3 regions of the Luteibacter sp. HAY1-4A genome follow, and region 1 is predicted to be linked to each of the others. Evidence: predicted binding sites of a transcription regulator. Region 1 holds the regulator's gene; each other region holds the start of a gene.
The links. Region 1 encodes FliA, which starts transcription of late flagellar genes. Its sites were predicted from a motif close to TAAAGTTTNNCNNNCNNNGGCCGATAA; they were not measured.

Region 1 (10,065 bases):
TTCCGCAGCCGGCACCTTCGCAGGCGCGACCGCCGGTGTCAGCAGTTCGGCCAGGTAATCCGCGACGATCTGTTCGGCGTCTTGCATGGCACGCATCACGCCGCCGCGTCCGTGACCGCCGCAGCGGGCAGCGCCAGCAGTTCGTCCAGCAACTGGCGATACGCCAGCCCGCCGCGGCGCGCGGCGGGCCAGGAAGCGAGCGGAACGCCCGCCGCGCTTGCCTCGCGAATCTGGGTGTCCGTGGGAATGACCGCCTGGCTCACGTCGTCGCCGTACTGCTCGCGCAGCTGCGCCAGGCAGGCACGCGACGCATGCGTGCGCGCGTCGTACAGCGTCGGCACGATCGTGCGAGGCAAGGGCTTGCCGCGCGACCGCTCGATCATCGACAGGCTGCGCAGCATGCGCTCGAGCCCGGCGAGGGCCAGCGCTTCCGTCTGCGTGGGCACCAGCAGGCGATCGCTCGCCGCCAAGGCATTGACCATCAGCACGCCGAGCGTCGGCGGACAGTCGAGCAGCACATGGTCGAAATCGGGGGCGAGTTCGGCCAGCGCCTGGCTGAGCACCAGGCCCATGCCCGGACGCGTGCCCAGCTGGCGATCGAGCGTGATCATGGCGGCCGATGCCGGCAGTACGCTGAGGCGATCCCATTGCGTCGCGTGCACGAGCGTGCGTACGGGCAACGGATTGCCGCCGACGCCGAAAAGATCGTAAACGCTGCCGTGCGCACCGCCCTCGACGCCGACATAGCCGGACAACGAGGCGTGCGGGTCCATGTCGACCAGCAGCGTGCGCCGGCCCGCTTCGGCAAGCAGGCTGCCGAGCGCCACCGTGGTCGTGGTCTTGCCGACGCCGCCCTTCTGGTTGGAAACCGCCCATACGCGCATCAGTGGGCCTCCGCGGCGGGAGCGAAGCGTGCCGCGCCGGCCGTGGGCGCGGCGAGGCCGTCGGTCGCAGGCGCCGCGGCATCCGGCGCAGCCGGCTTCGCCGCGAGGTCGACGCGATCGGCGTCACTGTAGAAGCGTGCAGGCGCGGCCTTGTCGCTCATCACCACGATGAGCACCCGCCGATTGCGATTGCGCCCGTCTTCCGTGGCGTTGTTCGCGGTGGGGCGGAATTCGCCCCAGCCGATGATGCCGACGCGATGCGGATCGACGCCACTGAGAGTAAGCAAACGCGCGACGGTAGCCGCACGCGCCGCCGACAGTTCCCAGTTGGAGGGGAACGTGGCGGTGGCGATGGGCGTGTTGTCCGTATACCCCTCGATGCGCATCGCATTCGGGAACGGCGCCAGGATGCCGGCGAGCTTGCGCAGCACGTCTTCCGCCGGCCCCTGCAGCCTGGCGACGCCGACCGGGAACAGGATGTCCGTGCGCACCTCGATCTCGAGCCAGTCGCGCGTCTGCCGCACACTTACGAGGCTCTTGTCGATCAGCGGCTTCATCGCCCGCTGCACTTCGTCGGATATCTGGCTGAGGCTCGCATCCTCCGTCTTGCCGATGGAGGTATTCGCCGCCGGCGCCGTGTTGACGCTGGAGCTTTCCTGCCGCACCGGTGCCGCGCCTTCATGTCCGGGCAGCGGCAGGTTGCGCGGCGGGATCGGCACGTCGATCTTCGCGATGGGTGCGGCCGTGGGCGCGCGCGACTGGTTCGGCAACGGTACCTGCGCGGCGGGCGTCGCCTCGCGGATCGGTTCGATCACCTTGCCGGTGCCATTGAAGGCTTCGTTGATGGACTGGGCCATCACGCGGAACTTGGTTTCGTTGACCGCGGACACCGCATACATCACCACGAACAACGCGAGCAGCAGCGTGATGAGGTCCCCATAGGGGATCGCCCAGCGCTCGTGGTTGATGTGCTCCTCTTGGTGACGGCGCTTCACGACAGGAATCCCTGCAACTTGCTCTCGATGTGCCGCGGGTTGTCGCCCTGGGCGATGGAGACCAGGCCCTCGACGAGGATCTCGCGCATCTGCGAACGACGGCGTGCGAGCCCCTTGAGACGAGAGGCCATCGGCAGGGCCAGCAGGTTTGCCAGGCCGATGCCGTAGATGGTGGCGACGAACGCCGCCGCGATGCCGTGGCCGAGCTTGCTCGGCTCAGCCAGGTTCTGCATGACCGACATCAGGCCCATGACGGCGCCGATGATGCCCATGGTGGGTGAATAGGCACCCGCGTTCTCGAAAACCTTGGCCGCCTCGATGTCGGTATGTTCGCGTGCGAACACCTCCACTTCGAGCACGGAGCGCATGGCGTCCGGTTCGGTGCCGTCCACGAGCAGCTGCAACCCCTTGCGAATGAAGGGATCGGTTTCGCGCTCGATGGCGGGCTCCAGGCCCAGCAGGCCCGTGCGCCGGGAAATTTCGCTCCAGCCGACGATGCGGCTGACGAGGTCTTCGGACTCGATATCCGGCGGGCGGTACACCCAGGGCAGCATGCTCCAGGCGCGCTTGAGCACCGCGCCCGGTGTCTGCACGAGCAGCGCCGCGAAAGTACCGACGAAAACGATGATGAACGCGGCCGGATTCCACAAGGCGTCGAGGCTCGACCCCTTGAGGATGGTGCCCAGGATGATGACCACGAAGGCCAGGATCGTGCCGACGACGCTCACGATATCCATATCAGACAGCCATCCTCAGTGTGGGCAGGACCTGGTCGCCATCGTCGGCAAGACCCGCGAGGTCGAGCACGAGGGAGATGCGGCCGTCGCCGGTGATGGTGGCGCCGGCCACGCCCGGCACGTCCTTGAGGAACGGACCGAGGGGCTTGGCCATGACGTCTTCGCGCCCGAGCACTTCGTCAACGAGGCAACCGAGCGTCTGGTGGCCGATCTGCACCACGACGACGTGGCCGCCCTTCCCCGCCGCACCGGCCCAGCGGCCGAGATCGGCGAGCGGCAGCGCACGGTGGCGATGCGACGCGACGATGCGGCCGTCCAGTTCCTGGATCTGGCCGGGCACGAGCTCGAAGACCTCGGCCACGTTCGACAGCGGCAGCGAAAGAAGACGATTGCCCACGCGCACCATCAGCACGCGCAGGATGGCCAGCGTGAGCGGCACGGACAGCCGCACCGTGCTGCCGTGGCCCACGCGCGAGTCGATCGACAACGTGCCGCCGAGTTCGACGATCTTGGTCTTGACCACGTCCATGCCGACGCCACGGCCGGAGATATCCGAGACCTGGCTGGCGGTGGAAAAGCCCGGGCGGAACACGATCTCGTAGCACTCGCGCTCGTCGAGACGGGCAGCCTGTTCCTCGTCCATCAGGCCCTTTTCGACGGCCTTGCGGCGCAGGACCTCCGGATCCATGCCCTTGCCGTCGTCGGTTACCGTGATGACGATGCGGTCGCCGAACTGGCCAGCGGCCAGCCGTACCGTGCCGCCGCGCGGCTTGCCTTCGCGGGCGCGCACGTCTGGCATTTCGATGCCGTGGTCCACGGCATTGCGCAACAGGTGCACCAGCGGATCGGCGAGAGCCTCCACCACGGTGCGATCGATATCGGTGTCCTCGCCTTCCGTGACCAGCTCGATCTCCTTGCCGAGCTGCCGCGCCAGGTCGCGGACGATGCGGGGGAACCGCGAGAACAGCTTGCCCACCGGCTGCATGCGCATGCGCAACACGGCGTTCTGCAAGTCTTCGGCGACGCGTTCGAGTTCGCCGATGGCACGTTCCATCGGATCGTTGGTGCCGCGCGGCGCGAGGCTGGTGAGGCGGTTGCGCACCAGCACGAGCTCGCCTGCCGCATCGACGAGACCGTCGAGGCGATGGGTGTCGACGCGAACGGTGGTGTCGGCCGTAGAGGCCTGCCGTTTCTCGGTCGCCGGAGCGGGCGCGGCCTTAGGCGCGGGAGCCGCCTGCGGAGCCGGAGCCACCGGAGGCGGCGCGGCGACGGCCGCTTCCGCCGTGGCGGCGACGGCGGCCGCACCCGGCGCGGCGGTGCCGTGCAGGCTGTCGAGCAGCGCTTCGAACTCGTCGTCGCTGATGCCGTTGGGGTCTGCCGCGACCGGTGCCGGCGTGGCAGCCACGACCGGCGCCATGGTCTCGGATGCATCCGGCTCGGCCCCGGGTGCCCCGGTACCGTAGAGGGAATCGAGCAGCGCCTCGAACTCGTCGTCGGAAATGGTGCCCGACGAAGCAGGCGCGGGCTCGCGCTCACTGCGCGCGGCGTCGAGCATCGCCTCGAATTCGTCTTCGATGGGATCGTACGGGCGCGACGGCACGGTGCCGGCGGCGGGCGCGGCCACCGGTGCGGTGAGCGCCACCGGAGGCGCCGATACGGCGCGGCCCGGAATGAGCAGGCGATCGAGCAGCGAACGCGGCGCGGCATCGATCGGCATGCCGCCGTCGGCGGCACGCATCATGTCGTTGAGAAGGTCGAGCGACTCCAGCAAGGCGTCCATGAAGCCCGCGTTGAGCACGATGGCTCCGTTGCGCGCCTCGTTCAGGAGATCCTCGGCGCGGTGGCAGAGCTCCACCATCGGATTGAGGCCGAGGAAGCCCGCACCGCCCTTCACGGTGTGGAACGCGCGGAATACCGCGTTCAGCAGTTCGGCGTCTTCCGGCGAAGACTCGAGGTCCACGAGCTGCTCGCCCAGGCTCTCGAGCAGTTCCCGCGCCTCGATCAGGAAGACGTTGAGCAGCTCGTTGTCCAGCTCCACGCTCATAGGGCGCTCAGAAGCCGAATTCGCTGAGGAGGCGATCCACTTCGTCCTGGCTGACCTTGTCGGCGGCCGGCGCCGACCCGCCCGCGAGCGAGCCGGTGAGGCGCACGAGTTCCACCAGCGAGGACTCGACCTTGGCCATGAAGGCCTCCACCTGGGCCACGCGCTGGCCGGAGAGGTCTTGCCACGACTGGGCTTCGACCATCTCGCCGAAGCCGATGTCGCAGCTTTGCGCGAAGTCGCCCACGCGCACGGCGAGCGCCGTGGCATTGGTGGCGAAGGCCGGATCGGCCTGGTCGAGCACCAGCACTTCATCGGCCTGGCGGGCGAGCGCCTGGGCCTGAGGACGCAGCTTTTCGCTGAAGTCGAGTGTGCGATGGGCCGCCTGCGAACTCATTTCAAGCACGTCGCGCAGGTGCTTGCGCGCATCGCTCATGTTGCCCGGCACGCCGTCGTGGGAAATGTCGGCCGCGAGGCGGCGGGCCGACTCGTGCAGGTCGCGCGCGAGGTGGCCGAGCGCCAGGAACAGGTGTTGTTCGCGCGTGCGCAGGAGGTTGTCCAGCGCTTGCTCGAAGGCGGCCGGATCGTCGGCGCCAAGCAGCTCGCGCAGTTCGGGTGCCACGTCGTGGCCGGTGGAAAGCATGGTGTTCATCGTCGTTCCTTAGCCCGCGGCCGCAGCGAGTCGTTCGAAGATCTTGTCGAGTTTTTCCTTCAGCGTGACCGCGGTGAACGGCTTGACGACATAGCCGTTCACGCCGCTCTGCGCGGCGGCGATGATCTGGTCGCGGTTGTTTTCCGCGGTGACCATCAGCACCGGCAGCGACTTCAGGGCCGCGTCGGCGCGAATGGCGCGGAGCAGGTCGATGCCGGTCATGTTCGGCATGTTCCAGTCCGTGACCACGAGGTCGATCGGCTGCGCGCGCAGCAGTGCCAATGCGGCGTTGCCGTCCTCGGCCTCCTGGATCAGGGTGTTGGTGAAACCCAGTTCCACCAGGAGGTTCCTGACGATGCGTCGCATGGTGGAGAAATCGTCCACCACGAGGATCTTCATGTTCTTGTCCAAAACTTATCTCCGCCTTGCTACTGCGCGTTCGTCAATGCTTGTCTTTCCAACCCGACATGCGTGCACGGAGGCGAATGAGGGCCTGGCCGTGGATCTGGCACACCCGCGACTCGCTCACACCCAGCACCGCACCGATTTCCTTCAGGTTGAGTTCTTCATCGTAGTACAGCGACATGACCAGCTTTTCGCGCTCGGGCAGCCCGTCGATCGACTGCGCCAGGGCGTCCCGCAGGCCTTCCTGCTCGAACATGCCTTCCGGACCCGTCGCGTCCGGATCGGCTACGTCGATCGCCGCGCCCTCGTCGCCTTCCGGCGCCGTCAGGCTCAACAACCGCGCGCTCGCCGCGTCCGCCAGGATCTGGTTGTATTCCATGGCGTCGATGCCCAGCCGCTTCATCACCTCGGCGTCTTCGGCGTCGCCACCCGTCTCGTTTTCGATCTGCCGCGTCACCTCCGCCACCTCGCGCAACTTCCGGTGGACGGAGCGCGGGGTCCAGTCCGTCTTGCGCAGTTCGTCCAGCATGGCGCCACGTATGCGGATACCCGCATAGGTTTCGAAGCTGGCCGCGCGAGTCGGCGAGTAATTTCTTGCGGCCTCGAGCAGTCCGATCATTCCGGCCTGCATGAGGTCGTTCGCATCCACGCTTGGCGGCAGCCTGCCCATCAGGTGATAGGCGATACGGCGCACCAGCGGCGCGTGGGTCTTTACCAGTTGATCCGCCGGGATACGCGTGATTTCCAGATATTCGGTCGCGACGCTCACAGTGGCAGCCCTCCTCCCAAGTGGGACCGCTCGGCGAAAAAGCCGATGCGACCCTGTGCCCGGGGTTCGGGTTCACCCCATGTATCGACCGACCTGGCCAGATTCTTGAATCCGACCGCGGACCGGCTGCTCGGCCATGCGTCGACCACGGCCGACTGGCGGCGGATGGCCTGGCGCAGGTATTCGTCGTGCGGAACCATGCCCATGAAATCCAGGGACACGTCGAGGAAGCGATTGGTCACCCGGGACAGCTTCTCGAACAGCTGGCGGCCCTCCTGGGCGTGGCGGACCATGTTCGCCACGATGCGGAAGCGGTTGACGTCGAACTCGCGGCTCATGACCTTGATCAGCGCGTAGGCGTCGGTGAGCGACGCGGGTTCGTCGCAGACCACCACCACCACCTCGTCCGAGGCCGCCGCGAACATCGACACGCTGTCGGAGATGCCGGCGGCGGTATCGACGATCAGGTACTCCGGAGCCAGCGGGTATTCGTCGAACGCCCGGATGACCGCGGCGTGCTCGATGTTCGGCAGCTGCGCCATGCGCCGCGTGCCGGACGTGGCCGGGATCACCTTCAGGCCGTGAGCGGCTTCGAGGATCAGATCCTCGATGCGGCAGTCGCCTTCCAGCATGTGGCCCAGGTGGCGCGTGGGCTGCAGGCCGAGCAGGACGTCGATGTTCGCCATGGCGAGGTCCGCGTCCAGGAGGAGGACGTCACGGCCACCCATCGCGAGCGCCATGCCGAGGTTGACCGCCACCGTGGTCTTGCCGACGCCGCCCTTGCCGCCCGCGATCGCGATGCTGCGGGTGGGACGACGGTCGGCGAGCCAGTTGAGGCCGGCGGCCTGGGTGGAATCGACGTGTGTGCTCATGAAGGAAGTCACTGCCCGTATGTGTTCTGTCTGTGTTCCGTGGGGCCGTCAGGCCAGTGCGGCGGTCGCCGTGCCGAAACGTTCGGCCAGCAAGGCGTCGTCGGGTTCTTCGTTGTGCTGCTTCAGCAGCTGGGCCGCGAAACAGACCAGCTTGCGCGCGTCCGCCGAGGCGATGTCCTCGGGCACGCGCTGCCCGTCCGTCGTGTAGTCCAGCGGCATGCTGTGGCGGATCAGGGCCGAGAGTGCACCACCAATCAACGGCGCCTCGTCGAGCTTGGTGAGGATGGCGCTCTGCGGTGCCAGCGGCGCGTAGGCGCGAATGGCACTGTCGATGGCCTGCGCCTGCGCATTGGCCGCCAGCACAAGGCATACGCGCACGTCGGACGTAGCGCGCAGGGTTTCGAATTGCTGCTGCAGCTTGGGATCGTTGCCGGCCAGGCCGGCGGTATCAACGAGCACGGTGTGCCGGCCGCGCAACTGGAGCAGCACGTTGCGCAGGCTGGTGGCGTCGTGGGCATTGAACACGCGCACGCCAAGCAGGCGGCCGTAATGTTCGAGCTGGGCACCGGCGCCGATGCGGTACTGGTCGGCGCTGATCAGCGCAACGTTCGATGCGCCATGGCGCAGCACGGCGCGCGCGGCGAGCTTGGCGATCGTGGTGGTCTTGCCGACGCCGGTGGTGCCGACAAGCGCCGTGACGCCGCCACCCACCGTGTCGAAGTTGCGGCCGCTCGTGCGGATGTTGCGCGAGAGCAGGCCCAGCGGCAGGTAACGCGCCTGGTCGGGGGTCATGCCGGGCGGCAGCTCGGCGCAGAGCGCGCGGGCCACGTCGCCGTCGATGCCGAGGCGGGTCATCTCGCGCAGTACGCGGGCACGCAGCGGCTGCTCGCGATCCATCTGGTTCCACGCGAGCGTGGAGAGCTGCACCTCGAGCATCTCGCGCAGGTTGTTGATTTCGGCGCGCACGCCGTTCACGGCGGCGTCGTTGTTCGGCACCACGGTGGCGGCACGCACCACGTCGGCGACGCTGGCGGCCAGCGCCGCGCTCGACTGTCGCTGCGGCGCGTTGCCGTTGGCAGGGGCACCCGACTTCGCAGCGCGCTCGACGGCGGCGGCCGTCGCGGCACGAGCCTGGTCGATGCGCGCGGCACGCCCGGCCTCGTCGAGGACGGCGCGCATCGGCGGTTCTTCGCGCTTGGGCTGGTCGAAGCCGAAACCTGCTTCACGCACCAGAGCCTCGTCGTAATCGAGCGCGGCGATGATCTCGATGCCGTCGTCCAGCCGGCGGGTGGAGAGGATCACGGCGTCCGGACCCTGCTCGTCCCTTACCTGGCGCATGGCCTGGCGCATGTCCGGCGCAACGAATCGCTTGATTTTCATCGTTTCTATCCTTCCCTCATCCTGGCGTCCTCATCCCGGAACGCCGCTTGCCTGTTTTTGGTTCGCGCCCAATCGCGCGTCGTCTCTTTGCTTACCGTCCGAGGGCCGTCACCAGCTTGACGCGTCGGTTGTCCGGAACCTCGTTGTACGCAAGTACATGCAGGTTTTGGGCCACATGCCGTGTGAAGCGTGAAAGCCACGGACGAAGCGCCGGCGACACCAGCAACACGGCCGGTTCGCCAGCTGCTTCCTGGCGACGCGCCGCGTCCGCCACGCTCTGCTGCAGGCGATCGGCCAGGCCCGGTTCCACCGCCGCGCCGGCGGGGCCACCGCCTTGCAGCGACTGCAGGAGGATCTGCTCGAGTTCCGGCGCCAAAGTAATGACGGGCACTTCCGTACCGAGACCGGCGATTTCCTGCACGATCTGTCGTCCGAGAGTGACGCGCACCGCGGCGGCGAGGACGCCCGGGTCCTGGCTCTGTCCCGCATGCTCGGCCAGCGATTCCACGATGCCGCGGAAGTTGCGGATGGGCACGCGTTCGGCCAGGAGGTTCTGCAACACCTTGACCACGACACCCAGCGACAGGCGCTTGGGCACCAGGTCTTCCACGAGCTTCGGCGTCTGCTGGGCCAGCCGGTCGAGCAGCTGCTGCACGTCCTGGTGGCCGATGAGTTCGTGCGCGTGGTTCTGCAGGATGTGCGAAAGGTGCGTGGCGATCACGGTGGCCGGATCGACCACGGTGTAGCCCAGCGTCTGCGCGTGCTCGCGCAGGCCTGGCTCGATCCATACCGCGTCGAGCCCGAAGGCCGGATCGCGGGTGGCGATGCCGTTGATCGTGCCGTGCACGCGGCCTGGATCGATCGCGAGCATGCGCTCGGTGTGGATCTCGGCCTCACCCATGGGCACGCCCATCAGCGAGATGCGATAGCCGTGCGGAGCCAGGTCGAGGTTGTCGCGGATGTGCACCGAAGGCACCAGGAAGCCCAGTTCCTGCGACAGCTTGCGGCGCACGGACTTGATGCGGGCCATGAGCTCGCCGCCCTGCGCCTTGTCCACCAGCGGAATGAGGCGGTAGCCGACTTCCAGGCCGATGGTGTCCACCTGCGCCACGTCCTCCCAGGAGAGCTCCAGGCGCTCGGCCGGCGGCGCGGATTCCAGCGCCAGTTCCGTGCCCGGCGCACCGGTACCGGCAGCGACGCCGGCCGCGGCGGCCATCTGGTTCTGGTGCAGCTTCCACGCGGCGAAGCCGGCAATGGCGGCCAGGAGGAGGAACGGCAGGTTCGGCATGCCGGGGATCAGGCCCATCGTGCCGAGGACGGCGGCCGCCAC
Region 2 (10,065 bases), on a different contig from region 1:
ACGGGCGACTGCGCCAAGGTGGCGACCTTCATTCCGGGAACCGCGGCGTCGATCCCGAATCTGGCCTGGCCGTTCACCTTTCCGCTGGTGTCCAACCTGCGAGCCGGCGTGCCGATCAGCGTGAAGTCCTTGGGGTCTTTCAGGACCACGCTGTCCGGCTTGGGCACCGGGAGGCGGGCTGCCGCTTCCGCCAGGGCGCCATAGGACAAGTGGCGCGTACCGGCAGCGTCCGACACCACGCCGTGGCGTGCCGTGCAACTGGCGGGATCGACGTGCCACTGCTTCGCCGCGGCGGCAATCAGCAGCATGCGTGCGGTGGCGCCTGCCTGGCGTAACGGCGTCCAGAAGGCACGCACGGACGACGAAAGACCGGTCGACTGCACATGGAGGATGGCGTTGCCATACAGGGCATCGTTGGCGGGCGCATGCTCCAGCCGCACCTGGTCGAGACCAACCTCCAGTTCCTCGGCAAGCAGCATGGGCAGCGACGTATAGGTTCCTTGCCCCATCTCGACCATCGGCATCACCAGGGTCACGAGGCCGTCGCGGTCGATGCGAATGAACGCGTTGGGCGCGAACTCCTGGGCTGCCGGTTCCGCCCAGGACGTACGGACGGCAGATGGCAAGACCAGGCTGAGCAGGAGGCCACCGCCCACGGCGGCCCCGGTGCGCAGGAAATCGCGGCGGCGCGGGCTGTCCAGGTTGGTGGCGCTCATGTCGACTGTCCTTCCGCGGCGCGATGGATGGCCGCCCGGATCCGCTTGTAGGTACCGCAACGGCAGACATTCCCGGACATCGCCGCGTCTATGTCGGCATCGGTGGGCTTTGGTTTCTGTGCAAGGAGCGAGGCGGCGGACATGATCTGGCCCGACTGGCAGTAGCCGCACTGGATCACGTCGAGTTCCAGCCATGCCGTTTGCACGGCGCGTCCCTGCGGCGTCTCGCCGATGGCCTCGATGGTGGTGATGGATCGGCCGCTGGCTGCGCGCACGGGAAGCACGCATGAGCGCACCGGCGCACCGTCCAGTTGCACGGTGCATGCGCCGCACAACGCCACACCGCAACCGAACTTGGTACCGGTGAGACCGAGCACGTCGCGCAGCACCCACAACAGGGGGATGTCGTCGTCGACATCGACCTCGTGGCTCGTGCCGTTGACGGTAAGGGAGAAGGACATGAGAACCCCTGGATCTCAGATGGACGTCGCATCCGACGGTGGAAATTTCCCCGGCACCGCATAGCTGCGGTCGCGGACCTGGCCCGTTTCCAGCACTTCCTTCAGCCGGCGCAGGTTGGCCGCCACTTCCTTCGCCGCCGGCTTGCCGATCCAGGCCAGGAGCTTCAGGCCCGTGGACCCTAGCGGCGTATGCATCGCTTCGCGCACCACGGTTTCGCCGGTATCGGGGCCCGGTGCGAAATGTATGTCCCAGCGGACCCGGCGCGCCGGATGGGCAACGGTCTGGTAACGGATCAGGGTGTTCTCGACCTCTTCGGTCACCTCGATCGTCCAGCGGAAGGCTATCTTCAACGGGCCCTGGATCGTCCAGCGCGTGGTCGATGGATCGATCGACTCTACCGCCATGACGTCACCCAGGAAGCTAGGCAGGTTGTTGAAATCCCGATAGAACGCGTACACGGTCCGGACAGGCCGCCCGATCGTCACACTCGCTTCGATGATGTGGGGATCGTGGCATTCCACAGGAAGCAGCCTTCATCACCGGAACCGTTCCAGCACGACGATGTTGGCCGCATCGCGCGCCCGCGGGAAGTGAATTGATTGCAGGTGGGAAATGAGCGGGGCTCATTCCTCCGGTTCGACGAAGCGGAAAAAGGCCACCTGTTGGGTCAGCTCCCTCGCCCGCTCCAGCGACGCCCGGCTGGCCGCGCTCGCCTCTTCCGCCAACGCCGCGTTCTGCTGGGTCATCTCGTCGAGTGCGGATACCGACTGGACGACCTGGTCGACACCCGAAGCCTGTTCGCCCGACGCCGCGGCGATCTCCGCGACGATATCGGCGACGCGTGAGCTGCCGCTGTGGATCGCCTCCAGCGAGCGGCCGGTCGAGCGCACCAGCTCCGCGCCATGCGCGACGCTTTCGCCCGTATCGGTGGCGAGCTTGCGGATCTCGCGCGACGAGCTGGCGCTGCGCTGCGCGAGCTGGCGTACTTCGGCCGCCACGACCGCGAAACCCCTGCCCTGCTCGCCGGCACGTGCCGCCTCCACCGCCGCGTTGAGGGCCAGCAGATTCGTCTGGAACGCTATCTCGTCCATCAACGATGCAATACCGGAGATGCTGGTCGCGGCCTCCTGGATGCGCCGCATGCCATCTTCCGCGGAGTGCGCGATGTCCGCGGCCCGCTTCGCATCCTCGCGCAATGCCTTGGTCACGGCCTCGGCGGTGCGCGCGCCTTCGGAGTTCTGCCGTACCGACGCGGCCATCTGCTCCATCGACGCGGCCGTCTCCTCCAGCGCCGCCGCCTGCGATTGCGTCCGCTGCGACAGGTCGTCCACTCCGTGGGAAATCTCCGCTGCCGCCATGGACACACTTCGCGCACCTTCGCGGACCTGTTCGACCACCGTGGCGAGCGTGTCGTCCATGGTGGCCAGCGAACGCAAGGTGTCGCTCAGCTCGTCGTTGCCCACCACGCTGAGCGCATGCTTCAGGGTGCCCTGGCTGATATCGGCGGCGAGGCGGCTCGCGACCCGCAGGGGTGTCATCACGGCTCGGAACAGCAGCCATCCGGCCACGCACAGGATGACGAGGCCGGCAATGATGATCCCCAGGCTGATTTCAAAGGTGCGCGCATGGCGCGCTTCGGCAGCCTTGAACTGCTGCCCCGCGGTGCCTTCGACCAGTGTCACGTTGCGCAGGATGGCGGCGCTCTCGGCGTCGAAAGCGGCGGCCAGGCCATGCAGCGCAAGGTCGGTCGCTTCCTGGCGATGGCCGTCGCCCAGGATGGCGAGGGTCTTCGCGATCAACGGGGCCACGGCTGTCCGGGCACCTTCGAATTGCCGTGCCGCGTCGGTGCCTTCGGCCGACGCCATGCTGTCCGAACGGTACGCGGCCCAGCGCTTGTCGATATCGCGGTCCAGCGAGGCGATGAGACGTTTGGCGTCGTCGGCCGCGCCGGGCGTGCCGAACAACAGGGCCCGGCTTACCGCGCCCCGCTCGGTCGCGATCGCCGACCGTATGTGTCCCACCTGGGCCACGGGAAGCAGGTTCCGGTGGAACATCGCATCGAGATCGCCAAAGGTGAACGTAAGGGCCAACAGGCCCACGCCACCGAGTGCAAACGCAATGAGGAAACCGGCGCTCATCGCCGCGAAGATCTTGCGTCCCACCGTGAATCGCATCGTAGAGGCATCCGTGACAAGGTGATGCCGTATCGGCTTGTCTGCGCCGGTGTTTAGCCATAGCTGCTATGCGTATCTTGAATAGGCCAGCGAGAAGCTGCGGCGCAGCATGACAATCCCGACCCGCACCGCTTAGATTTGATTTGTCCAACAAATGGACTCATCGGGGCTCCGGAGCGCGAATGGCGAGCGATGAAGATCGAGAGACCGTCGTCGGCCCGGCATATGCCGATCCCATAGGCCGACGCCACTTCCTGCAGCTGATCGGCGGCCTTGCGGCATCGCTGCGTGGCTCGCCCTACCCAGGTTCGCCGAAAGCAAGCCCGTGCAGCGTCCGGTAGGCCCCCTACCTGCGACGTCGCCGAAGCACATGCTCTGGTACGGCACGCCGGCACAGGAAGCGAACCTGCTCCGCGAAGGCCTTCCCATCGGCAACGGCCGCCTCGGCGCGCTCGTAGGCGGCGATCCGGCGTCTACCTGCTTCTACCTCACCGACGCCTCGATGTGGCGTGGGAAACGCGACGTCACGCTCGGCGACGATGGCCAGTTCGACTACACCGCGGAGAACTTCGGCGCCCTGGTGATGCTGGCCAAGCTCCACCTGTCGATCGACGGGCACGAAGCGGCGCACATCACCGATTATCGGCGTGAGCTGAACCTGGACCGGGGCACCTTGCGCGTGACATACCGGAAGGATGGTGCCAGGTACGCATGGGAGATATTTGCCAGTCACCCGGACGACGCTATCGTCGTCCGCCTCTCGCAAACCGGTGGCGGCACCTTCGGCGGCTCCCTCGCGCTGCATGGCATGCATGGCGATACGCCGCAAGCGGAGGCCCTGCCGTGGTCCAAGCCCGCCGCTGCGAGCCGATTCCACGGCACGCTGGATAACAGCCTGAAGTACGCGACGAACGTCATGGCCGTCGCGGGGTCCGGCAGGATCGGTGCGGACGAGCGGGGTCTCCACTTTGTGGACTGTGACGCGCTCACGGTGATCGTCTGCGGTGGAACCAATTACACGCCCGATGGCGCCAAGAACTACATGGACCCGTCGATCGTTCCATTGCAGCTGTCGATCGCCAAATCGCTGGCGGCCGCCCGGCTGTCTCCGGACGTGCTGCTGCACACCCACGTGGCCGACTACCGCGCATTGTTCGATACCATGCGCGTCGACCTGGGCACTTCGCCAAAGGCACAGCGCGGCATGGATACGTGGGCGCGCCTCCAGGCCATGGCGGCACCCGGTTCCACCCCGGACCCGGAACTGGAAGCCACGTACCTCCAGTACGGCCGCTACCTGACCATCGCCGGTTCCCGCAACAGCCTGCCCACCGGGCTGCAGGGCCCGTGGATCGACAGCAACCTGTCGCCGTGGATGGCCGACTACCACAACGACATCAATATCCAGATGAACTACTGGCTGCCCGACCGCGCGGGGCTGCCGTCGTGCTTCGACCCATTCACCGAGTACTGCCTCAGCCAGGTGGATGCGTGGACCGAGATCACCCGGCAGCACTTCAACGACCCGCGCAGCGGCTACCGCAACAGCTCCGGCAAGATCGCGGGCTGGACCATCGGCATCTCCACCAACATCTACGGCAACGGCGGCTGGCGCTGGCACCCCGCCGGCAATGCCTGGTTGTGCAACAACCTGTGGCAGCACTATCAGTACAACCCGGACCGGGCGTACCTGGCGCGTATCTACCCGCTGCTGAAAGGCGCGTGCGAGTTCTGGGAATCCCGGCTGCTTACCGTGAGCGTGAAGGACCCGGCGACGGGCGATATGCGCGACGTGCTGATCGACGATGCCGACTGGTCGCCCGAGCAGGGTCCGACCGATGCGAAGGGCATTACCTATGCGCAGGAATGGGTATGGGACCTGTTCGAGAATTATCGCCAGGCCGGTGCACTGCTCGGTAAGGATGCCGAATATGCGGCGACGATAACGAAGCTCCAGGCGCGGCTCTACCTGCCACAGGTGAGCAGCAAGACCGGCTGGCTGGAAGAATGGATGACGCCGGACGATCTCGGCGAGAAAGAGCACCGGCACCTGTCGCCGCTGGTCGGCTTCTTCCCGGGCGATCGCATCCGGAAGGATGCCAGCCCACCTGCGCTGATCGACGCGGTGACCCGCCTGCTCGAGGCGCGAGGCACGGGCGGCTACGGCTGGGCATGTGCGTGGCGCGCGATGTGCTGGGCGCGACTTGGTAACGCCGAGAAGGCCTACCAGCTTATCCGCACCAACCTCACGCCATCGAAGAACCGGAGCAATGGCACGGCGCAGAACCTGTTCGACATGTACAGGCTGGACGACGGCACGGATGCCTTCCAGATCGATGCCAACTTCGGCACGCCGACCGCCATGCTCGAGATGCTGCTGTCGTCGCGGCCCGGCTTGATCGTGCTGTTGCCCGCGTTGCCCGAGGCATGGGCGGCCTCGGGGAGCGTGACGGGTATCGGGGCACGAGGCGGCTTCCGCGTCGACCTGGCCTGGAAGCACGGGAAGGTGACGTCGGTAACCGTGCACAGCGTGGGCGGCGAGCGGACGCGATTGAAATCCGGCGCGTGGGAGAAGGATCTTGTACTTCGCCCGGGTGAATCGGTGACCGTCGGTTGAACGGGCAGCGGCTATTTCCGCGCTGCCCCGAGTTTCCAGGCAATGACCAAAAGCGGTACCGCCAACGCAGTCCATGAGCCGATGCGCCACAGTGCGTTGTTACCCAACAGCGCCATGAACAGGCCCGCGAGCGTAAGGATGGCCAGCGCGACGGGCCAACGCCATACGCTGCCATGCGACCGGGAGAGGAGCCTCATGCCACCGCTCCTTCGCCACGCGGACGCTTGCGGCGCTCGCCCCAGAGATACAAACCGGTGAGCAGTACGGCGATCGTGACCAGGTCGAAGGCCGCCCAGAGCAGCTTCAACGGCAGCCCGCCGTAGTCGCCGAAGTGCAGCGGCCGCGACAGTTCCAGAGCGCGCAGGTACCACGGCAGGTCTTGCGCGTCGGTCACGTCACCCTGTTCCGCATCCACCAGTACCGGGGTCAGCAGGCGCGAGGTGAGCGGCGTGTTTCCCTGCATCCAGATCATGTAGTGGTGTGGGCTGCCATAAGCCGAATACGGAAAGGCGACGCTTTCCGGACTCGTGCCGGGCAACGCGCGCTGCGCCGCCGCCACCGCGGCGTCGAGCGGCACCAACGGCACGAGCATGGGCTTGCCGTGCCACGGTGCCAACATCTCCGCCAGGCGACCGGTGCGCCAGTAGGCGAACAGCGGATCGGCCAACGTGTTCACGACGCCGGTGACGCCGACGACGAGCGTCCATGCGAGAAGCACGATGCCGAGGAGATTGTGCAGGTCGAGCCACTTCGCCCGTTTCGAACGGTTCCGTCGGATCTCGCCGAATCCGGCCTTCTGCGTAAACGGACCGTAGATCAACATGCCCGACACAATGGACACGACGAAGCAAAGGCCCATGACGCCGAGCAGAAGCATGCCCGGCAGCCCGGCGAACAGCTCGCGATGCAAGGTGAGCAGCCATTGCGTGAACCGCGCGCGCGGCCGCGGTTCGTCGAGCACCGCAGCCGTGCGGGCGTCGATGGACAGCGCGTGGTAGCCGCTCAACGCCGAACGCGGCTCCTTTGCCATGTATACCATCACGGTATGCGGACCGCCCTGCTTCCACGACATCGCCTGGATGTATTCCTTCGGGTACCGCGACTGCGCGGAAGCGACGATATCCGTGAGCGGCGCGTCGGCGGTGCCGTCCGGCTGCGGAGAGGCCGTCACCGCGGGCGCGGCCCATGCATCGATCTCCTCATGGAACACGAGCGGCAGGCCGGTGATGCAAAGAAGCAGCAGGAACAGCGTGCATACCAGGCTGGTCCAGGTGTGCACACGCGACCACGAACGAAGGTTCCTCACCATGCGTATGCCACCGTCGCCATGACGTTGCGGCGCAGCCCCCAGCGGCATCCGATGGCCGCGCAGTACGACACGTAGCGCTTATCCAGCAGGTTCGCGGCGTTCACCGCGAGACGCCAGCCGTCGAGGTTCGCGTTCAGGCGTCCGAGGTCGTAACGCAGCATGGCGTCGACTGTCGTGTACGAAGGCATGGTTACCGTATTGGCCGTGGTGGCATACGCCTTTCCGGTCCAGCGCAGCCCGCCGCCGAAGCCGAGCCCCGCCAGCGACCCATCGCGCACGGTGTAGTCGAGCCAGGCGGACGCCTGGTGGGTGGGTATGTCGGCCTGGCGATTGCCCTGGATGGCGGTGGTCGCACGGGTGATCTCGTTGTCGAGGTAGCCGTACGACGCGCGCAGGTTCAAACCCTGCATCAAGCTCGCCGTGCCGGACAACTCGATGCCCCGCGAGCGAACCTCGCCCGTCTGGATGTTGAAGTTGACGTTGACCGGGTCTGCTGTCGACACGTTCTGCTGCGTGAGTTCGTACGCCGACAGCGCGAGGTACGCATCCACCCCGTGCGGCTGGTACTTGATACCGATTTCCTTCTGCCTGCCCGTGGTGGGCACGAAGGCCCGGCCATGGGCGTCGGTGCCCAAGGTTGGCTGGAACGAGGTGGAGTAGCTGGCATACGGTGCCAACCCGTTGTCGAACAGGTAGGTGACGCCGGCCCGCCACGTGGTCGCATGATCTGTCTGCTGCGTCCAGGTGTTCGCCACGTGGTTGTCGTTGTCGCTGCGCGAGGCGTCCCTCCGGGCACTCAGCAGCACCGACCAGCGATCGATGCGCATCTGGTCCTGCGCGTAAACGCCGAACTGGCTCTGCCCCTGGCTCGCGTCCTGGAACCGGGGCGGTATGACGATGGCCTGGCGGTAGTCCGGGTGCAGGATGTCCAGCGTGGGTGCACCGCCGAAGCGCGTGAAGTTGTCCCAGAGAATCCGCTGCATGTCCGCACCGAGCAGCACCGTATGCGCCACCGGTCCGGTATCGAAGCGCCCTTCCAGCTGGTTGTCGAGGTTGAGCGTGCGCAGGCGTTCGTCAGACATGTAGGTCTGCCGGTTGAGGGTGCGCAGGTCGGATTGCAGGTTGAGTCCCTGCACGGATTCGTAGTTGGTGGTGTTGCGCGCCACGCGGAAGTTCTGGCGGAAACGCCATGTCTCGCCGAACACGTGCTCGAATTCGTACCCGAGCTGGTACTGCGTGCGCTTGAACGACTCGAAGCCGGTGTCGCCGGTGTAGAAATCGCGCGGGATGCGGCCGTTGGGATTGGGCAGCAACGTTCCCTGGTATGGCAGGATCGACCACACGCCGCCGTTCGGGTCGTGCAGGTAGCTGGCCAGGATCGTGAGCCGTGTCCGGTCGTCGGGCTTCCAGGTAAGCGCGGGAGCGATCGCCACGCGCCGCTCCTTCGTATGCTTCGCGTCCAGGTCGGTGTCCCTGACGACACCGGTGAGCCGGTACGACCAGTTGCCGCTGTTTCCCAGAGGGCCGCCGAAGTCGGCGTTCACCTGCCGACGTGACTGCGTGCCGACCTGCAACTGCACTTCATGCAGCGGCACATCGGTAGGACGCTTGCTGACCACGTCGATGATGCCACCCGGCGACGCCTGGCCGTAAAGTACCGAGGCAGGGCCTTCCAGCACGACCGCGCGTTTCATGAGGTAGGGCTCCACTTTCGGCACGGCCCACGTGCCCGCGAGCAGTTTCAGGCCATCCAGGTACTGGTCGAGCGCGAAGCCGCGCGCACTGATGCTGTCCAGGCGGTCGTCGTTGTCGTCGCTGATGGTTACGCCGGGCGCGTAACGCAGTACGGCGCGCAATGTCTGCGCCTGCTGCGCATCGATCTGCTCCCGGCTGATCACCGAGATGGTCTGCGGCAGTTCGATCAACGGGATGTCCGTCTTCGCGCCAGTGGACGCACGGTGCGCAACGTAGCTGCCTGTGCTCGCCACGACACGCGTCGCGTCCAGCGTGACGGAACGTCGCGTTTCCGTCGGCTCGGAAGGCTGCGGCGCCACGCCTGAGGAAACGATGTCGGCACGGTGCAGCACATAACCGCCGCCCGGCTGGGCGACCGCTTCCAGGCCCGTTCCGTGGAGCAGCGTGCGAAGCGCCTCGTCCGTGCCCATCGCCCCCTCGACACCGGCGCTGCGCAGGTTGCGTGTCAGGTCGCCCGTGTACGACAACAGTACCCCCGCCTGCCGGCCGAACCGGTTCAACGTCTGGTCGAGCGGACCCGCGGGCACGGTCCAGGTCGGCGCCGCGGCAGCTTCCTGCGCCCAGGCCCGGGTGGCCAGCGGAAGGGCAGCGGCAAGCGCGCCGAGGCACAGGGAAGCGATGGCGCGGGCGAGCGGCGAAGGTCGCGGGGTGGAACGGTGTGTCATGGGGATTCCGGGGAACGTCGAAGACGGTTGCCTTCTATGTCACGCGAGAATCGAAAACAGACCACTCCGGTGTGGGCGACAGCTCAGGTGGCGCGAGGAACGACGCGCACCCAATAGCGCGTCCGGTACTCGATGGCCACCGGCAGGCTCTTGCCGAGGATGGCGAGCACGCGATCGGTGTCGGCCAGGGGATAGGTACCGGATACCCGCAGGCCGACGACAGCGGGATCGCAGACCACATGGCCGGAACGGTAACGGGCCAGTTCCGTCACGAAGTCGCCCAGCGGCATGTCGTGCACCACCAGCATGCCGTCCAGCCAGGCGGCATCGTTCTCGTCGGCCGGAACGAGGGGCGATACCTCCGACC
Region 3 (10,065 bases), on a different contig from region 1:
GCGGAAGTGGCCCGCACTTTCGGTCCCGATGCCCTGGACGGCGAAGGCCGGCTGGATCGCGCGGCCATGCGCAAGCGCGTGTTCGAGGATCCGTCAGCCCGTGCCACGCTCGAAGGCATCCTCCATCCGCGCATCCGCACCTGGCTGCGCAACGCCGTCGAAGCCGACGCTGGCCCCTACTGCATCCTGTCGATTCCCCTGCTGGCGGAGAACCGCGCGCATTACGCGTGGGTGGACCGCGTGCTGGTGGTGGATGCCCCGGAGGCCGTGCGCATCGAACGCCTGACGTGGCGCGACGGCATCGACACGGCCCTGGCGGCAAAGATGATCGCAGCCCAGACCTCGCGGGAACACCGCTTGTCCATGGCCGACGATGTGATCGTCAATGATGGCGACGAGGCGGCCCTGGACGAGGCGGTGCGGGCCCTGGACAAGCGCTACCGGGGGCTGGCCGGCAGCAGGTAGCCCGCTCGATCTGTAGGAGCCGCCATGGCGACGAGGCACGCTTGCGAGATATCGCGAGGTTCCCTCGCCGCCATGGCGGCTCCTACGGGGGACAGGCCCAGCCGGTTAGATCAGCGCCGCCGCCGCAATGCGTTCGGACACGAAGTCCTCGGCTTTCATCGGCTCGGCGATGTGGTAGCCCTGGACGAGGTCGCAGTCCATCTCCACCAGGCGCAGGAGCGTCGCCTCGTTCTCCACGCCTTCCGCGACAGCCTCCATGCCGAGGCGATGGGCCACGTCGATCATCGCCTGCACCAGCAGCTCCGTGCGGCTGTCGGTGTTCATGGCATCGACAAAGCTGCGATCGATCTTCAATTCCGTCGCGGGGAAATGGCGCAGGTACGCGAACGAGGCATAGCCGGTGCCGAAGTCGTCGATCGCTACGCGCACACCGCGATCGCGCAGATGGCGCAGCACACGCACGCTCATGTCCAGGTCGGTCAGCAGCGCGGTTTCGGTGATCTCCACGATCACCGCCGTGGGCGGCACGCCCCAGATCTCCATGGCGCCCAGCATCTGCTCGGCGAACCCCGACTCGGCAAAAACGCGCGGCGACAGGTTGATGGCGACGTCCAATGGGCATCCGCCGCGATGCAGCGCGGCCGCGTGGCGCAGGGACGCGTTGAGGCTCCAGCGCGTCAGCGGCACGATGAGGTCGCTGCGTTCGGCGAACTGGATGAAGTCGGCGGGCGCCACGTGAACCTGGGCGGTGGTGGTCCAGCGCGAAAGCGATTCCACGCGCACCACCTCGCCGGATCGCAGGTCGCGCAGCGGCTGGAAAGCCACATGCAGGCGGTTCGCCTCGATGTCTTCGCGCAACTCCCCGTAGAGGATTTCCACCGGCGTGGCGTCGGGCTGGTAAAGCGCGAACGACTCGCCCACGCGCAAGGCTTCGTCGTGCGCGAGTTCCGCGCGGCGATAGAGCAGCTCCGCCGAGGTGCCGTGCTCGGGATGCACTGCCACGCCCACGATGGGACGGCCGTGCCAGGGCCGGTCGCCCCGCAGCAGGGGCGCGTCGAAGGCACCGACGATACGAGTGGCGGCCAGCAGCGCATGCGTGCGGTTGCGAACCGACGGCAGCACGACCACGAAGGTGTCGTCGCCGGCGACGAAGACGGTATCGAAGTGGCGCACGGCTTCCACCAGGCGCTCCCGCGCCGCGAGCATGATCCGGTTGCCGAACTCGTATCCGAAGCGCAGCTGCGCCTCGCGCATGCCCTGCAACCGCACGACCAGCACGGCACGCCAGCCGGAATCCGGGACGACCCGGTCTAGGATGATCTGCACCGCTGGCAGGATGTCGGCACGTTCGCTCACTGAATGAAAAACTCCCTGGGATCGATGCCATGACTGCCTGCCGGCAGGGTGCGCAGGATTTCGCGGCGGACGGGGTCCGCCTGGTTCATCAAGTCAACGATGAGGAAATCCTCGCGCGGCCCCTTATCCGCACGCGTCAGAACGGCCACCCGCGGCTGCAGGCGCCGGGCATGATTCTGCACCATCACGACGGCGACTTCACCCGTATTGAGTTCGACGAGCGATCCGGTGGGGTATACACCCAGGCACGCCTGGAACTGTTCGACCAGTTCTCCCTGGAAGGCGCCTTCGCGTCCGGCGTACAGCTGGCGCAGGGCCACATGCTGCGACACCGCCGGCCGGTAGGGCCGGGGCGACGACATGGCGTGGTAGGTGTCGATGATGGCCGCCATGCGCCCGGGCAGGGGAATCTCGGTGCCCAACAGGCCGGCGGGATAGCCACTGCCATCGAAGCGCTCGTGATGGGTGAGGACCATGTCGCGCACCTCGTTGTCGGTCACGCCGGAGTGATCGAGGATGGCCACACCCTCGTCCACATGCTGGCGCGCCAGCGTCCACTCGTCGTCGTTGAGGGGGCCCGCGCGGGAGAGCAGTTCCTCGGGAATCCGCGCCTTGCCCACGTCCATCAACAGCCCTCCCGCGGCAAGGCTGACGATGGCGTCGCTGGCGAAGCCCATGTGCCGGCCGAACGCGGCGGCCAGCGTGCTGCAGCCCACGGCGTGCTGGTAGGTGTAGCTGTCGCGACGGCGGAGGCTCTCGATCCACACGAAGGCGTCGCTGCTGCGGAGCACGCTCGCGACGAGCGGACGCACCGCTTCTTCCACCGCGCTCGGCTCGATGCTCCGGCCGTGCTGGACGTCGTCCACGAGCCGCTCGGCAAAGCGTGCCACGCTGTCGAACGCTTCCTGGGCCAAGGGCACCTCGTCCTCGAAACGGACGGTGTCCCGGTAGACGTGGCGGGACGCGAGCCGCGGGTTCGTTGCCGGGCGGGCCGGTGCCGGACGCACGGGTGCCGCCACGTGCGCCGGGCGTAGGGCCGGGCGCTCGGGGGTCACCTGGCGGTGCAGGTCCACGAACACGTACTTGCAGAACCTGGCGAGCCTGTCGATGTCGTCCTGGCTCGTGATCGCCACGCCCTGCAGCGGGAACGTGGTATCCGACCACTCGCAATCGAGTCGACTCACGTACATGCCGACCGCCAGGTCGGCAACGAACACGCGTCTCTCTACCAGGTCGTAAGCCACAGTCCCCTCTCCACCGCACCTGCCCATCCGATGGGATATCGGCGCCGCCAACCGGACCTTTAGCAGTGGGGCGCCGCAAACGTGAAGGCCAGCCTCCCCTACCGGCCCGTTGGCCTGTCAGGAAAATCCGGAACGGCCGGTCTGATCTGGCAGGCCCACTCCCAGGAGCTTCCCCATGCGCCTTCGCCTGCTTCCCTCCCTGTTCCTTGCTCTCACCGCCTGCTCCGCCGCTTCCGCCGGCGAGGAGGGCGTGAAGGTGCCCGTACCGGTCGTCGACGCCCGGCCGGCCAGCACCGGCGACGCGACGGCCGTCTTCGCCGGGGGCTGCTTCTGGGGCGTCCAGGGTGTGTTCCAGCACGTGCGGGGCGTGAAGAGCGTGCGCTCGGGCTACTCGGGCGGCGACGCCGCGCATGCGAACTACGACGACGTGAGCGACGGGGACACTGGCCACGCGGAATCCGTGCGGGTGGTCTACGACCCCGCCCAGGTCACCTACGGCCAGCTTCTGCAGGTGTTCTTCTCGGTAGCGCAGGACCCCACGCTGCTGAACCGGCAGGGGCCGGACGTCGGCACGCAATACCGGTCCGCGATCTTCTACGCCGACCCGGAGCAGAAGAAGGTGGCCGAGGCCTACGTGGCCCAGCTCAAGGCCGCCCACGCCTTCCCGGCGCCGATCGTCACCGAGGTCACGCCGCTGAAGGCGTTCTATCCGGCCGAGGGCTACCACCAGGACTACATGCGCCTGAACCCGGACTCCATGTACATCGCCGTCAACGACCGGCCGAAGGTGCTGGCGTTGCAGCGCCTTTATCCGGAGCGCTACGTGGCTTCATGGGCCAACGGGCGGTGAAAGACTGAATCTGTGGGAGCCGGCTTCGCCGGCGATCCCGCGGCAGCGGCAAGCATGTCTCAAGCCCCATCGCCGCTGAAGCGGCTCCCACAATATGTTCAGCCGAGCATCGGCAGGTCGAGGCCCTGCTCCTTCGCGCAGGCGATGGCTTCCGGATAGCCCGCGTCGGCGTGACGCATCACGCCGGTGCCGGGGTCGTTCCACAACACCCGTGCGATGCGCTTGTCCGCAGCTTCGGTACCGTCGCACACGATCACCACGCCGCTGTGTTGGCTGTAGCCCATGCCGACGCCGCCGCCATGGTGCAGGCTGACCCAGGTGGCGCCACCTGCCACGTTGAGCATGGCGTTCAGCAGCGGCCAGTCGCTCACGGCGTCGCTGCCGTCGCGCATGGCCTCCGTCTCGCGATTGGGGCTCGCCACGGAGCCGGAATCGAGGTGGTCGCGGCCGATCACCACCGGCGCCTTCAGTTCACCGTTGCGAACCATCTCGTTGAACGCCAGGCCAAGGCGGTGGCGCTGTCCCAGTCCGACCCAGCAGATACGGGCCGGCAGGCCCTGGAAACTGATGCGCTCGCGGGCCATGTCCAGCCAGCGGTGCAGGTGCGGATCGTCGGGGATCAACTCCTTCACCTTGGCGTCGGTCTTGTAGATGTCTTCCGGGTCGCCTGACAGCGCCACCCAGCGGAATGGGCCAACACCACGGCAGAAGAGCGGCCGCACGAAGGCGGGGACGAAGCCAGGGAAGGCGAACGCCTCGGCCAGCCCCTCGTCCTTGGCCATCTGGCGGATGTTGTTGCCGTAGTCGAAGGTGGGAACGCCCATCGCGTGGAACGCGAGCATGGCTTCCACATGCCGGCGCATGGAGGCCTTGGCCGCGCGGGCGGTTCCCGCGGGGTCGGACTTACGGCGCTCGAACCATTCCTCCACCGTCCAACCCGACGGGAGATAACCGTTCACGGGGTCGTGCGCGCTGGTCTGGTCCGTCACCGCGTCGGGACGGACGCCGCGACGCACGAGTTCCGGAAGGATGTCCGCGGCATTGCCCAACAGCGCCACCGACACGGCGCGCCCTTCCTTACCATATCTCTCGAGGCGCGCCAGGGCGTCGTCGAGGTCGGCCGCCTGCTCGTCCACGTAGCGCGTCTTCAGACGGAAATCGATGCGGCTCTGCTGGCATTCGATCGTCAGCGACGATGCGCCGGCCAGGCTGGCCGCCAGGGGTTGTGCGCCGCCCATGCCGCCGAGTCCGGCCGTGAGGATCCAGCGCCCGGCAAGGCTGCCGCCGTAGTGCTGCCGCCCCATTTCCACGAAGGTTTCGTACGTGCCCTGCACGATGCCCTGCGAACCGATGTAGATCCACGAACCCGCCGTCATCTGGCCGTACATCATCAGGCCCTTGCGATCGAGTTCGTTGAAGTGCTCCCAGTTCGCCCACGCCGGCACGAGGTTCGAATTGGCGATGAGCACGCGCGGCGCGTCGGGATGCGACGGGAAAACGCCCACCGGCTTGCCCGATTGCACGAGCAACGTCTGGTCGTCGCGCAGTTCCCGCAGGCTGCGAAGAATGGCGTCGAAGCATTCCCAATTGCGCGCCGCGCGGCCGATGCCACCGTAAACCACCAGTTCCGCCGGGTTCTCGGCCACCTCGGGGTCGAGGTTGTTCTGCAGCATGCGGAACGGCGCTTCCGTCAGCCAGCTACGGCACGTAAGTTCGCTGCCGCGCGGTGCGCGAACGGTCCGGGTGGTGTCGATGCGCGTGACAGCGGTCATCGGGGAACTCCGTCGATCCAGGGAATCCCCGATTATGGTCCCGGCCTGCGACCCGTCGCCAGTGTGGGGCGCATCGGTGCAGGCTTCGGCAAACTCGTTCGCGCGCGAGCGCGCTTCCCACAGGTAACCCCCGATCCTTGGCTAGTGGGAAGCGGTGCCGGACCGGGCGGGCGCGTTGCGCGTCGTTTCCGGTTGCGGCAGGGTCTGGTAGCGCCGGGCCGCGGCGTCCTGGCGGGCGCGGTACAGCTGTTGCTGGCTGCGGTCCGCCGCATCGAGCTGGTCGCGCAGGGCGGGATCGGAGGCGTTGGTACGCTGGCGGTCGAGGTTGCCCTGGCGCAGCTGCTCGCGCAACGCGTTCTGGTTCTGCCGGTCCTGCAATTGCTGCCGGTCGACCTGACGCTGCCACTGCTGGCTCGGGCTGGGCGTGGTGATGACGATGGGCTTCGGGCGCGGCGGCGGCGCGGGCTTCGCGGGCTGGCTCTGGGCCAGGGCCAGGACGGGCAGCGAAGCGGCCAGAAAGACCAGCAGGAATTTACGTGATGAATTGGTCATGGGACTCGTCCATCATGGAAGGGTTGTCTGCCCAAGAGCCTACGTCTTTTCCCATGAACACCATGTTGTCGCGCTGGAGCGCGCTACTCACGCTCCTCGTGCTGTTCCTGTGCGGCTGCGCCGCGCAGCCGCCGTCTTCGCCCGCTCGCCATGCCGTGCTGCTCGTCTCGATCGACGCGTTCCGGGCCGATTACATCGACCGCGGCCTCACGCCGAATCTCGTGGCCCTGGTCCGCGACGGTGCCAGCGCGCCGTACATGCTGCCGTCGTTCCCGTCATTGACCTTCCCCAACCACTACACGCTGGTGACCGGCCTGGTGCCCGACCACCACGGCATCGTCAACAACACGATGTGGGACAGGAAGCTGGACACCTTCAGCCTCGCGAACCGCGACGCCACGAGCGACGGCCGCTGGTGGTCGGAAGCCGAACCGATCTGGGTCACGGCCCAGAAGCACGGCCTGCGCACCGCCACGATGTTCTGGCCGGGCACGGAAGCGGAAATTCACGGAATGAGGCCGGACCACTGGATCCCCTTCGACGACTCGCTGACGGCGCGGCAACGCGTCGACAAGCTGATGTCGTGGATCGACGAACCGGGCACGAAGCCCGCGTTCGACACGCTCTACTTCGACGATGTCGACCACGCAGGTCACGAGTTCGGACCCGACTCGGCGCAGGTGAACGACGCTCTGCGCACGGTCGACGACGCACTGGGCTACCTCGTTGCGGAACTGCGCCGCCGGGGGTTGTACGACACCACTAACCTGGTCGTCGTGTCCGACCACGGCATGGCCGACGTGCCCCGCGGCAACATCGTGTTCGCCGACGAGGAAACCGATCTGGCGTCGCTGGACGCGGTGTCCTATGGCGTCATGGCCACGTTCAATGCGAAGCAGGGCGTGGACGCGTCGCACGCGGTGGCGCGCCTGCTCGGCCCGCATGCGCACATGCGGTGCTATCGCAAGGAAGACCTTCCGGCCCGCCTGGATTACGGCACGAACCCGCGCGTACCCGCTTATCTCTGCCTTGCCGAGACGGGGTGGGCCATCACCAGCCACGAGGTGCTGGCAAAACGGAAGGACCCCATGTCTCGCGGCGAGCACGGCTACGACAACCTCGATCCCAGCATGCGCGCCCTGTTCGTCGCGCACGGTCCGGACATCGCGAGCGGGGTCCGCATCGCACCGTTCCCGAACGTGGACATCTATCCGCTCCTTGCCCACCTGCTGGGCCTGCAGCCATTGCCGAACGACGGCCATCTGGACGACGTGAAGGGTGCGTTGCGCGTGCCGGCCACCGGGACGGGCCGATTCCCGTAGAATCGGCGGCATGCGCCAGATCTATACCTCGCCCCGCCAGGACAACATCGACCGGATCGTCGCCTTGCTCACCGAGCACGGCATCGAGACGACGGTCACCAACCGCTCGAGCTGGAATCGGCCCACGTACCAGCGCTTCAGCTATTCGGAGCGCAGCAACGACCGCGATTCGTGGCCGCAGGTATGGGTGAAGAGCGCCGACGATTTCCCGAGGGCGCGAGGGCTGTTGAAAGACATCGGCATCGAGCCGGCCGTGCGCTTCCAGGAAGAACTGCGCCTGCATCGGCAGCCGGACTACCGGCCCCCGGCACAGCGCACCGCCTCCCGCGTGCGCCTGATGGCGCTCGCCATCGTCGCCGGCGTCATGCTGGTGGTCGTGCTCAAGGCCACCCAGGTGCTCTGAGTGGAGGGCGCCTGCGCGTTCGGCCCGATCGCCCATGTCGCCCTCCGCGAATCCACGCGTGCCGCGCACGATGCGGCCGAGGCCTCGCCGCTCATGGCGCGGTTGCTGGCCGGAGAGTTGGACGAAAACGGATACCGCGGGCTTCTGGCGGCGCAGTGGCGTCTGCTGAGCGCGTGGGAAGCCGAGCGCACCGGCGACATCGAAGCACTTCGCGTCCGGCACGGATGGCCATACGCCTCCCGCGCGGAAGCACTGGCATGCGACCTCGCGGCGATGGGAGTCTCACCCGCGACGAAACCACACCCCGACGCGTCCATGGCTCGCGAGCGCGGGCTGGATAGCGGCGACGTGCTGGCACCCGAGGCCTGGGGGCAGTTGTACGTGATCGAGGGTTCCGCGCTGGGCGGGCGCTTCATCGTAAAGCTGCTTCGCCGTAAGTTTCCCGCCCTGCCCCACCGGTTCTACGGTGTGGGAGAGCAAGCCACCGGGCCCTGGCGACGCTTCCAGTCGTTGCTTGACCGCGCACTGGCCGAACCGTCCGCGATCCAGGCAGCCATCGAGGGCGCGCGGCGCATGTTCGCACGTTACCAACAGACGCTACAGGACGATGCCGCGCATGTCTGAGCTTCCCGACCTCACGCTCTGCGATCGCGAGCCGATCCACATTCCAGGTTCCGTCCAGCCGCACGGCGTGCTGCTCGTGGTCGATGCCGCCACGAAGACGATCCTCCAGGCCAGTGAAAACATCGGCGAGGTCACCGGCGTCGATGTGGAAGCGGCGCTCGACGCGCCCCTGCACGAAGTGGTGGAACTTCCGACCGGTCTCCTCGGCGACGAGCGGCCGGCCCATAGCGCATGGGTACCCGTCGTCCTTCCGCAAGCGCGCCATGCCGGCACCTGGTACGCAGCGGTACACGCGTACGACACGCGCTGGATGATCGAGATCGAACGGCGCGACCTTCATTTCGACGAAGATCCGGCGAAGGTGGCGCGCGAACTAGCGCGGCTCATGGAAAGCGATGCCAGTGCGGAACGGGCCAGCGCCCGCACCGCACACACCATCCGCAACCTGCTGGGTTACGACCGCGTCATGGTCTATCGCTTCGACCGCGACTGGCATGGCGAGATCCTCGGCGAGGCGCGCCGTGGCGATCTGGAGGCGTATCTCGGCCTGCACTATCCCTCCACCGATATTCCCGCCCAGGCCCGGGCCCTGTACCTGCGCAACCGCGTGCGGCAGATCAGCGACTGCAAGTACGTGCCGGCCCGCATCCTGCCCGCCTACGATCCGGAGACCGCCACGGCCACCGACCTCAGTGACGTTTCGCTGCGCAGCGTGTCGCCCGTGCACCTGGAGTACCTGGGCAACATGGGCGTCACGGGCACGCTGGTGGCTTCCATCATCGTCGGCGGCAAGCTGTGGGGCCTGATCTCCTGCCATCACTACAGCCCGTTCTTCGCCGACCATCGGATGCGCGAGGTTGCCGTCGCCATCGCGGGCACGTTCGCGGCGCGCGTGGCCGCCATCGAGGAACTGGCGGAAATCGAACTGGAAAGCACCTTGCTCACCGTGCGCGAGAAGCTGATCACGGCGTTCGACGAGAGCCACCACATCGATCCCGACCTGCTCGCGCGCGTGGCTCCGGAACTGTTGGACGTGGTCGACGCCGACGGCATTGCCATTTTTGCGGACGGGCGCATCGTGCGCCATGGCGAACTGCCTGGGGAACAGGTGCTGCGCCGCATTCTTGAGACGGCCGAAGCCACGCAGGCAACATCCGCCGATATCGTGCACACGGATGACATCGGCGCGTGGTCCGGGGCGCTGGCCGACCCCGCCGTCACCCAACTCGCCGCCGGGTTCGTCTACTTGCCGCTTCCTTTCGCGCATGGCGACGCCGTGCTGTGGACCCGTTCCGAACAGGTGCGCCAGGTGCGCTGGGGTGGCAATCCGTCCCTCGCGAAACTAGAGGTCATTCCCGGGGCACGGCTGTCGCCGCGGCAAAGTTTCGAGACATGGCAGGAAACGGTGCGTGGGCGCTCGCGCCCGTGGTCGCGCCAGCACCTCGAGTCGGCAAGCGCGGTGCGCGAGCTGATCCGG

Region 2: the regulator FliA is predicted to act here: its motif matches at 3,382-3,408, upstream of ACPYOD_RS01965 (methyl-accepting chemotaxis protein).
Region 3: the regulator FliA is predicted to act here: its motif matches at 3,101-3,127, upstream of ACPYOD_RS08935 (HD-GYP domain-containing protein).

The regions. Positions count from the first base shown of each region.
Region 1 is NZ_JBNDHZ010000010.1:29,922-39,986, forward strand. It holds gene ACPYOD_RS04875 (chemotaxis protein CheW) at 1-96, opposite strand, end outside; gene ACPYOD_RS04880 (ParA family protein) at 96-884, opposite strand; gene motD (flagellar motor protein MotD) at 884-1,879, opposite strand; gene ACPYOD_RS04890 (flagellar motor protein) at 1,876-2,616, opposite strand; gene ACPYOD_RS04895 (chemotaxis protein CheA) at 2,618-4,660, opposite strand; gene ACPYOD_RS04900 (protein phosphatase CheZ) at 4,668-5,309, opposite strand; gene cheY (chemotaxis response regulator CheY) at 5,319-5,720, opposite strand; gene ACPYOD_RS04910 (RNA polymerase sigma factor FliA) at 5,752-6,483, opposite strand; gene ACPYOD_RS04915 (P-loop NTPase) at 6,480-7,355, opposite strand; gene flhF (flagellar biosynthesis GTPase FlhF) at 7,404-8,735, opposite strand; gene flhA (flagellar biosynthesis protein FlhA) at 8,827-10,065, opposite strand, start outside.
Region 2 is NZ_JBNDHZ010000004.1:9,415-19,479, reverse strand. It holds gene ACPYOD_RS01980 (xanthine dehydrogenase family protein molybdopterin-binding subunit) at 1-716, opposite strand, end outside; gene ACPYOD_RS01975 ((2Fe-2S)-binding protein) at 713-1,177, opposite strand; gene ACPYOD_RS01970 (SRPBCC family protein) at 1,193-1,699, opposite strand; gene ACPYOD_RS01965 (methyl-accepting chemotaxis protein) at 1,802-3,352, opposite strand; gene ACPYOD_RS01960 (glycosyl hydrolase family 95 catalytic domain-containing protein) at 3,678-5,969, shown strand; gene ACPYOD_RS01955 (hypothetical protein) at 5,981-6,166, opposite strand; gene ACPYOD_RS01950 (PepSY-associated TM helix domain-containing protein) at 6,163-7,278, opposite strand; gene ACPYOD_RS01945 (TonB-dependent siderophore receptor) at 7,272-9,698, opposite strand; gene ACPYOD_RS01940 (FecR domain-containing protein) at 9,782-10,065, opposite strand, start outside.
Region 3 is NZ_JBNDHZ010000020.1:62,400-72,464, reverse strand. It holds gene coaE (dephospho-CoA kinase) at 1-465, shown strand, start outside; gene ACPYOD_RS08940 (putative bifunctional diguanylate cyclase/phosphodiesterase) at 571-1,821, opposite strand; gene ACPYOD_RS08935 (HD-GYP domain-containing protein) at 1,818-3,065, opposite strand; gene msrA (peptide-methionine (S)-S-oxide reductase MsrA) at 3,241-3,915, shown strand; gene hutU (urocanate hydratase) at 4,014-5,687, opposite strand; gene ACPYOD_RS08920 (hypothetical protein) at 5,829-6,239, opposite strand; gene ACPYOD_RS08915 (alkaline phosphatase family protein) at 6,293-7,561, shown strand; gene ACPYOD_RS08910 (putative signal transducing protein) at 7,572-7,964, shown strand; gene ACPYOD_RS08905 (biliverdin-producing heme oxygenase) at 7,965-8,588, shown strand; gene ACPYOD_RS08900 (GAF domain-containing protein) at 8,581-10,065, shown strand, end outside.